2 regions of the Rhodopseudomonas sp. BR0G17 genome follow, and region 1 is predicted to be linked to the other one. Evidence: riboswitches for the same ligand, from Rfam matches in the RefSeq annotation. Region 1 holds a riboswitch; the other holds the start of a gene.
The links. Region 1 has a riboswitch for cobalamin ahead of DY467_RS12065 (hypothetical protein). Riboswitches for the same ligand answer to the same signal wherever they lie in the genome.
Positions count from the first base shown of each region.

Region 2: another riboswitch for cobalamin. It lies ahead of DY467_RS13275 (cysteine-rich small domain-containing protein); the one in region 1 lies ahead of DY467_RS12065 (hypothetical protein).

Region 1 covers NZ_QUML01000012.1:141,311-145,878, forward strand. Annotated here, with positions in the region: gene tcuA (FAD-dependent tricarballylate dehydrogenase TcuA) at 36-1,340, shown strand; gene tcuB (tricarballylate utilization 4Fe-4S protein TcuB) at 1,327-2,463, shown strand; cobalamin riboswitch at 2,551-2,750, shown strand; gene DY467_RS12065 (hypothetical protein) at 2,861-3,424, shown strand; gene DY467_RS12070 (precorrin-8X methylmutase) at 3,421-4,050, shown strand; gene DY467_RS12075 (precorrin-2 C(20)-methyltransferase) at 4,047-4,568, shown strand, end outside.
Region 2 covers NZ_QUML01000014.1:83,548-88,115, reverse strand. Annotated here, with positions in the region: gene DY467_RS13290 (substrate-binding domain-containing protein) at 1-1,041, opposite strand, end outside; gene DY467_RS13285 (MarR family winged helix-turn-helix transcriptional regulator) at 1,201-1,644, shown strand; gene DY467_RS13280 (acyl-CoA dehydrogenase family protein) at 1,807-2,952, shown strand; gene DY467_RS13275 (cysteine-rich small domain-containing protein) at 3,019-3,354, opposite strand; cobalamin riboswitch at 3,546-3,744, opposite strand; gene DY467_RS13270 (histidine phosphatase family protein) at 3,797-4,372, opposite strand; gene DY467_RS13265 (Crp/Fnr family transcriptional regulator) at 4,550-4,568, shown strand, end outside.

The DNA.
Region 1 (4,568 bases):
ATCTCGACCGGATTGACCGCATCTTGCTGTGGGATGTGACGGTGATAGGCGGCGGAATCGCCGGTCTTTGCGCTGCGATTGCCGCGCGCCGCAGCGGCGCTTCGGTCCGCCTGCTCGAAGCGGCACCGCGGCCCCTACGCGGCGGCAACGCGCGCCACGGCCGCAATTTCCGGCTGACGCACGAGACGCCACTGGCCTATGTCCCTGATCGCTACACAGCGCATGAACTGCGCGCCGAGCTACGCAGCGTCACGGGCGACGGCACCGACCAAGTGCTGACGGAGCTGCTGATCGAACGCGCGCGCAGCATCGCCGGTTGGCTGATCGACCACGGCGTGCACCTGCAGTCGCCCGGCACCGGGGTGATGCCGTACTCCCGCCGCACCGCGTTTCCGCTCGGCGGCGGCAAAGCGATGATCAACGCGCTGTACACTGCGGCTAAGCGGCTCGGCATCGTCATCAGTTACGACAGCGAAGTCAGGTCGCTTCTGCGCAACGACGACGATGGCTGGACGATCAGTGTGCGAAGCGCAGCGACCGATCGCGCAATCAGCACGCGCAGCGTCGTCGTCTGTGCCGGTGGCCCGGGGGCCGACCCCGCCTGGTTGCGCGAAAATTTCGGCAGCGCCGCCGACGGCTGGATGGTCCGCGGCACGCCATATTCGGACGGTCGCTTGCTCGATCTGCTGATCGCAGCCGGGGGCTGTGCAATCGGCGATCCGACCACCTGTCATGCGGTCCCGGTCGATGCGCGCGGACCGCAATTCGACGGCGGCATCGTCACACGGATCACATCGATTCCGCTCGGCCTCGTCGTCGATCGATCCGGTGCTCGCATCGACGTCGCAGGGGCCGGATCGCAGCCGACCCACTATGCCAAATGGGGACCAAGGATCGCCGCCTGCCCCGGTCAAATTGCTTTCCTGGTGCTCGATGCAGCGGGTCTGGCCCGCGCTGCGCCATCCGCGCTAGCGCCGGTCACTGCGCCGAACCTCGGGGAACTAGCTGCCGCGCTGCAGATCGATCCCACCGCTCTGTTGCAAAGCATTGAGGACTTCAATGCCGCCCCGGCCAACGCCGCGCGCACCATCGCGGAGCCACCATTTGCCGCCTATCCAATGCGGCCGGGGCTGACCTTCGTGCACTACGGCATCAAGGTGGATGCAACGATGCGGGTGGTCCAGACCGACGGGCGCCGTCACGACGATCTGTTCGCGGCCGGCATGATCATGGCCGCGAATGTGCTGCGCCGGGGCTATCTCGCCGGGCTAGGCATCACCCTATCGGCAGTGTTCGGCCAGATCGCCGGCGAGGAGGCCGCGCGCCATGTCCGCGGGTGATCCGATCTCAGAGGCCGAGCGCGTGCTGCGGATCTGTAGCGCCTGCATGTATTGCGATGGGCTCTGCCCGGTGTTTCCAGCGATCGACGGCAAGCACGGCTTCAGCCTGACCGACGTCAGCTACCTGTCGAACCTGTGCCACAACTGCCAGGGCTGCTGGCATGATTGCCAGTACACACCACCACATCCGTTCGCCGTCAATCTGCCGGCGACGTTCGCCGAACTGCGGCAGCGCTCCTATGCAGACCATTTGTGGCCGCCCGCGCTTGGGCGCGTCTTTCGCGCCTCATCGCTCGCAGTACCCGCCACCGTCGCGCTCGCGCTGCTGATCACCTTTGGCCTCGTACTGGGCACGGACTCATCGGCAACCTTGCTAACCGCCCACGCGGGCGAAGGCGCGTTCTATCGCGTGCTGCCGTGGCCGGCGATGGCCGGACTCGCGGGCGGCACCTTCGCCTGGGCGGTGATCGCGGTCACGCTGGCGACGCTGCGATACTGGCATACGATCGCGCCGGGGATGACGGTCCGCGAGATCGTCCGCGCGCTGCCCGCTGCCCTCTCCGACATCATCACGCTGCGCCATCTCGGCGGCGGCGGTCCCGGCTGCCACAACCATGATGAGCGCACCTCGCAGCGGCGACGGATCTTACACCATCTGACCGCCGGCGGCTTCGTGCTCAGCGGCCTGTCGACAATCGTGGCCGCCACTTATCATCATCTGCTCGGCGTCGTAGCGCCCTACCCGGTCGTCAGCCTGCCGGTGATGCTCGGGCTCGTCGGCGGCGTGACGATGACCGTCGGCGCGGTGGGACTGCTGGCATTGGAAGCGCGGGCCGACCACGAGCCGAGCGATCGCGGCGAGACTAGGCTGAACGTCGCTTTTCTCATCCTGCTGGCCCTCGTCGGCGCCAGTGGGCTCGCGGTGCTCGGCTTCCGCAGCACGCTGGCGATGGGGCTACTGCTCACCACCCATCTCGGGCTGGTGTTCGGCCTGTTCGCCGCGCTGCCGTTCAGCAAAGCGCTGCACGCGCCGTTCCGGGCGGCGGCGCTGCTGCGTGCGGCGATCGATAGCCGCCGCAGCTCGTTGGCGCGAGCCCCGGAGGCCTCGGGCGATACGCCTTGATCCCGATCAAGCTGGCGCGAATTTGATGACGGCTCTTGGCGGCCAGTTGCCAATGATGGTCGATTGACAGTTTGCCGTTTCCGTCCCAAACATCCCGCGCCGACGGTGTCCTGTCCTCGGACAGGACGAAGAGGGAATATCGGAAGATCGCTGCCCGCGGTCGAGCCGAAGCTGCCCCCGCAACTGTAAACGGTTAGCCGACGCAACACGCCACTGGAGATATTCCGGGAAGGCTGCATCGGCGAAGACCCGTGAGCCAGGAGACCTGCCGTCGCCTGCTATGTTGACGTCGTTTCGGGCGGGGTGCCCCGGGATGTCTTTCGGCGGTCCGGAGTGCAGGTCCGTTCGCCGGTTTTGAGCCATCGCCCGCGATGGCCAACCGACGAGATTCGGCGCGATGCCGCCCACTGCGCTCCATCCCGGTGTCTCCGCCGGTTCTCAGCTGTCGCTTCGGCCAGCCGCCGCCGAAATCGTGGTGCTGTCGCCCTGCGCCGCGACGCTGGCGGATTTCGCTCAGTCATGGCCCGGCGGACCGCCCCGGTTGCACACCAGCGATCTCGCCTCTTTCGCCGCGCACGCGTGCGAGCGCTCCCTCGATTCGTCGCTGCCGCGCGCAATCCTGATCGTGCTGCCGGATCAGGCGCATTCCGACCGTGAAGCCGTCGAACCGACCACCGCGTTCGCCGGCAGCCGGCGGATGGCCTTCGCGGTCCTAAGCGCTCGAGAGCAGCCCGACGTTCCAAGCGAACTGATCACCAACCTGCCGCCGACCACGCTTCGTCGCCTCAATAGGCTGTACGCGCAGCGCGCCGGCCATGCCGCACGCGCCATCCTGATGCAGTTCGCCCTCGCCGCGGGGCTCAGCATCTCCGCGATGGAGACTTCAAGCGGCAGCGCAGTCGCCGACACAGAGCAGCCCCCATCCCTTCTCCCCGAGCTGATCGAGGACGCCGCCCGATGACTTACGCTTACGAAAAGGACGGCGACGCGATCTATCGTCAGTCGTTCTCCATTATCCGCGCTGAAGCCGCGCTCGATCGGTTCACGCGCGACGAGGAGAAGATCGCGGTGCGCATCATTCACGCCAGCGGCATGGTCGAGGTTGCGGACGACATCGCGTTCACGCCCGGCTTTGTATCGGCCGGTCGCGCCGCGCTGCAGGCCGGCGCGCCGATCCTGTGCGACGCGCAGATGGTCGCCAACGGCGTCACCCGCAAGCGGCTGCCGGCCGACAACGAAGTGATCTGCACGCTGAGCCATCCTGGTGTTCCGGCCCTCGCCGCAAAGCTCGGCACCACCCGATCGGCCGCCGCGCTCGAACTGTGGCGCGACCGGATGCAGGGCGCTGTGGTGGCGATCGGCAATGCGCCGACCGCGCTGTTCCGCCTGCTCGAAATTCTCGCCGAGCCCGGCGCACCGCTGCCCGCTGCCATTATCGGCATCCCAGTCGGCTTCGTCGGCGCGGCCGAATCCAAGGACGCACTGCTGACGGACTCGCCGTCGCCTTGCGTGATCGTGCGCGGCCGGCGCGGCGGCAGCGCGATGACGGCTGCGGCGATCAACGCGCTGGCGAGCGAACGCGAATGAGCGCGCCGACAGTTTACGGCGTCGGCGTCGGCCCCGGCGCGCCCGACCTGATGAGCGTCCGCGCCGCGCGGCTGGTCGGCGCCGCCAAGGTGGTCGCGTACTTCCGCAAAGCCGGACGCCCCGGCCACGCGCGCCGCATCGCCGACGGTCTGTTGGCGGACGGTGTGATCGAAGAGCCGATGGACTATCCGGTGACGACCGAGATTGCGCTCGACGATCCGGCCTATGCGGCGACGCTGCGCAGCTTCTACGAACAATGCGTCGCGCGGCTCGCCGAACACATCGCGCAAGGCCGCGACGTCGTCGTGCTGTGTGAAGGCGATCCGTTCCTGTACGGCTCGTTCATGCATCTGCACAGCCGGCTGGCGCCGCGCGTGCCTGTCGAAGTCGTGCCCGGCATCTCGGGCATGGCGGCGTGCTGGACCGCGAGCGGAACGCCGATCACTTATGGTGATGACGTGCTCTGCGTGGTGCCGGCGACGCTCGGGCCGGCGCGACTGAAGGCGGCGCTCGCCGCT
Region 2 (4,568 bases), on a different contig from region 1:
CTGCAGCGTCTGCGCCTTCTCGGCAATCGTCGCCAGAAATCGCAGACCTTCATAGTTGGACTGCCCGACCGACCCGATCGGCGGCGCCGTCGGTCCGAACATCCGGCGATAAGAATCGCGAAACGCATCGTTGGCGGTGCAGTCGTAACAGCCGAAATAGCCCGATGCGCAGAACAGGTTTTCGGTGTTGTCGGCGCCGATGCCCAGCAACACCGTCTCGTCCATCGCGCCGGCCAATCGGAGGACATGGCTCGAAAGCCCAGCTTCGGCGAACGAGCGATTGAACGTCACGCTGTCGTTGCCGATCAGCGAAATCAGCACGACGTCGGGTCGGGCGGCGCGGATCCGGTCGAGATGCCGTTCGTGGTCGTCCTCGCCGAGCGGCACGAACTCCTCGCCAACCACCTTGCCGCCGGCATCCTTGATGTACTTCTTCACAGCGCGATGCGACAGCCATGGCCAGACGTAATCGCTGCCGATCAGGTACCAGCGCTGCGCCCTCTTCTCCCGAGCTAGCCAGTCGATCGCCGGCCGGCTCTGCCAGCGCGGCGTCTCCCCGATCGCCATCACGCCGGGAGCACGCTCGCCGCCTTCATAGACCGGCGTGTAAATGTAGGGCACGCGACCTCGGATGGCGTTCCGCAGCGCCACCCGCACTGCACTGATGTGCGAGCCCATCACGATATCGATGTCGTCGTAGTCGACCGCCAGCGCGACCCGCCGAGCAACCTCTTCGATCGGACCGCCGGCATCGCTGAACACCAGTTCGACCTCGCGGCCCAGGATGCCGCCGCGCTTGTTGATTTCCGCAGCCGCGAGCAGCGCCGCATTGGTCGAGGCCGGCCCCCACAGCCCAGGCGAGCCCTGGAAGGTGACGAAATTCGCAACGCGAAGCTTGTTGCGTGCGCGGCGCGAGGCCGCGCCGCCGCCGTCTCCCGGCCCTTCCACCCAACGCGCGTCGGTAAGCGCGCCGCGCTCGAGAAAGCCGAGCGGCGGCACTCCATAGGCGCCACTATGTCCGAGATCGACAGCCGAAAGCACGCCCTCTCCTGCCTGGTGCGGGTGATCCCCGCCGAAGTCCCCTCCCCGGGTTCGACGATCGATGCTATTCGAAAATATTGAATCTTCAAGGATTGCTGTGCATATAGATGCAGCAAACTGCGCATCCGATTCACTCAGACGGAACGATAAAGTCTCATCGTGGCCAAATCGCCGACCCGCAATCCGCCGATCACCGAACACCTCGCCTATCTGCTGGCGCAGGCAAATCGGGAGATCAACCGCCAGCTCGAAGCACGGCTACGCAGCGAAGGGGTGCCGGTCGAGCAATGGCGCATCCTCAAGGTGCTATCCGACGGCAAGGGCCATTCGATGGGCGAACTCGCCGAGGCGGTGCTGCTCAATCATCCGACCCTGACCAAGATGATCGATCGGATGGTTTCGGATTCGCTGGTGTATCGCGTCCAGGATCCGGAGGATCGCCGCAAGGTGCTGATGTACACCTCCGACCGCGGCAAAGCTCTGACCCAGCGTCTCAACGCGCTGGCGCTGAGCCAAGAGGCGCATATCGCCGAAAATTACGGCGACAAGGCCACCGCCGAGCTGAAGCGGCTGCTTGAAAGCCTGATCGACAGCGCCACCTGAGTGCCTCCATCGTCGCGCATGCTGCGGCTGCGAACAGCGCAGCCGCCTGCAGCGACACGCCGCAAGATACGGCGGTCGCAACGTCTATCCTGCACCGCCGAACTGGCCTAGATCAGCGGGCGATGCGCCGTGCCAAGCGGCCGCCCATTCGAGTGAGGAAACATGGAATACCGATCGCCCTGGATGACCGAAGAGCTGGACACGTTCCGCGACCAGTTTCGCAAATTCCTCGCCAAGGACCTCGCGCCGGATGGCGACAAGTGGCGCAAGCAGAAGATGGTCGATCGTTCGGCCTGGCTGAAGCTCGGCGAGATGGGGGCGCTGTTGCCCAGCGTTCCGGAAGAGTACGGCGGGCTCGGAGCCAGCTTCGCCTATGATGCCGCGGTCTATGAGGACATGGAGAAGATCGTTCCGGACGCGCTGTCCGGCGTCACCGTGTCGAGCGGCATCGTGGCGCACTACATCCTCAACTACGGTTCGGAAGAGCAGAAGCGGCGTTGGCTGCCCGGCATGGCGCGCGGCGAGCTGATCGGCGCGATCGCGATGACCGAGCCCGGCACCGGCTCCGATCTGCAGAGCGTGCGCACCACCGCCAAGCTCGACGGCGACGACTACGTCATCAACGGCCAGAAGACATTCATCACCAACGGCCAGAACTGCGACCTGATCATCGTGGTTGCCCGCACCGGCGGTGCCGGCGCCAAAGGGCTGTCGCTGATCGTGCTGGAGACCAAGGACAACCCCGGCTTCAAGCGCGGCCGCAACCTCGACAAGATCGGCCTGCACGCCTCCGACACCTCCGAGCTGTTCTTCGAGAATGCCCGCACGCCGAAGGAGAACCTGCTCGGCGGCGAAGAGGGCAAAGGCTTCGTGCAGCTGATGCAGCAGCTGCCGCAAGAGCGCCTGATCATCGCGATCGGCGCCGTGGCGGCGATGGAGCGCGCGGTCGCGCTGACTTCGGACTATACGCGGGAGCGCAAGGCGTTCGGCCAGCCGATTATCGAATTCCAGAACACAGCTTTCACGCTCGCCGAACGCAAGACCGAAGCCTTCATTGCGCGGGTGTTCGTGGATTACTGTCTGGTGCAACTGATCGCCGGCAATCTCGATGCGGTGACCGCCTCAATGGCGAAATGGTGGACGACGCAGAAGCAGGTCGAGACCGTGGACGAGTGCCTGCAACTGCACGGCGGCTACGGCTACATGCAGGAATACCCAATCGGCCGGATGTTCATCGACTCGCGGATCCAGAAGATCTACGGCGGCACCAACGAGGTGATGAAGCTGTTGATCGCCCGCTCGCTCTAACGCGAAAAATGCCAGCGCCTCCGCTACTGCTGTAATCCAGCGATGCGGAGGCGGCGGCAATGTTTTTTAGTCGCCGCTTTCCGAGACTTCGCGCTTGAGGCGGCGCGGATCCTGGGACTGGCTGTCCCAAGGCACTGGCCGCTCCAGCCAGCGCTGGATGAAATTCCACGACCGCCGATAGCCGTTGTGCGGCAGGGTGCAGTCCGAACAATCCTTGCGCGTCAGCCCATTGCGATCGACGAAGGTCTTGTAGGGGCCGGGGCACTGATAGGCGCTCAGCGGGCAGTAGCAGAACAGGCAGTTGAATTCCCGCTCGACGCCGCGATGGCACGGCAGAAACGGGCAGGCCTCGTTGGTGAAGCCCTTGAAGGCTTCGTTGGTAGTTGTGTCTTTCGGCTCCATGACCGTTCCCTCGCGCCGCAGCAATGGCCGCCGGCTCAATCGCGGCGGCGCTGTGGCTGGTTCTGATTGAAGGGGGATGAGTGCTAGGCGATGCCAAGCGTCGCGTGACGCCTATCGCGGCTGCACGCGGCTTAGCCTTGCTAAGAGAATTCGGTCATCGCTGCTCCGCTCTCGACCCGCCGTCGATCGGTTAGATGCTTCCGTCTTCGGCCGGTCTCCTGGCTCACGGATGTCGCCTGGATCGCCTTCCCGACGCCGTTGGCGTCAGTGGCATATGATCCGGACAGATCCGCTTACAGTTGCGGGGGCAGCTACGGATTTGGCGAAAAACACCGCACCGTATTCCCAGTTTCACCTCGCACGCGAGGCACCGAAGACGTCAAAACCAGAGCACGGGGCTGCAGCCTGTGCAAGCAAAAAGGCCTCGTTCTAAACGGCCAGCCTAACCCACTACACGATTGACCCAGACGATCCGCCAGCCGGACGAGCCCAGCCGATCGATCTGGGTCAGCGACAGCGGATCAATCACAAAGCTCAGCGCAACCTCGGGGGATGTCTTAAGAGCAATCGCCAGAACGGCGCGAATGGTGCCGGAGTGTACCACCAGCACGACGTCACCACCGGGCAGCCGCGCCAGCCCCTGCCGCACCCGCTCGATCTGGTCGACAAAGCTCTCGCCGCCCGGCGGCGCCAAGCGCGCCGCATCTTGCCAGAACGCATCGTAGGCAGGGCCGAGTTCACGCGACAGATCGTCGTGGCGGCGCCCGGTCCAGGTGCCAAAATCCTGTTCGCGGAAATCGGGTTCGAGCATCGCATCGAAGCCGAGCGCTGCGGCGGTCTCGCGCGTGCGCCGGCTCGGGCTGGCGACCACCGTCGCATCGTGCGGCAGTTTTTCGCCTAGCGCAGCGAGCACCGCAGTGTCACCGAGATCGACCGGCGCCTCGGGAGCGTGAATCACGCCCTTTGGCCCATCCACCGGCGCATGCCGCACCAGCCACAGCCGGCTGAAGTCGCTCATCGGTCATCCTCGCGCAGTCATGATCCGACCGACAGAGCACGTCGGAGCCATGCCTCGCAAGCGACGACGAAAACGGCCGCCCGGCGTTCGAAAAAATAGCAACCTCTGCCGCCTCTCGGAGTTGAAGCCCCCAAGTTCCATCAACCCTATCAGATGATCTAACTTGAAAGGCGGACCATGAAGGATGTCCATCGCG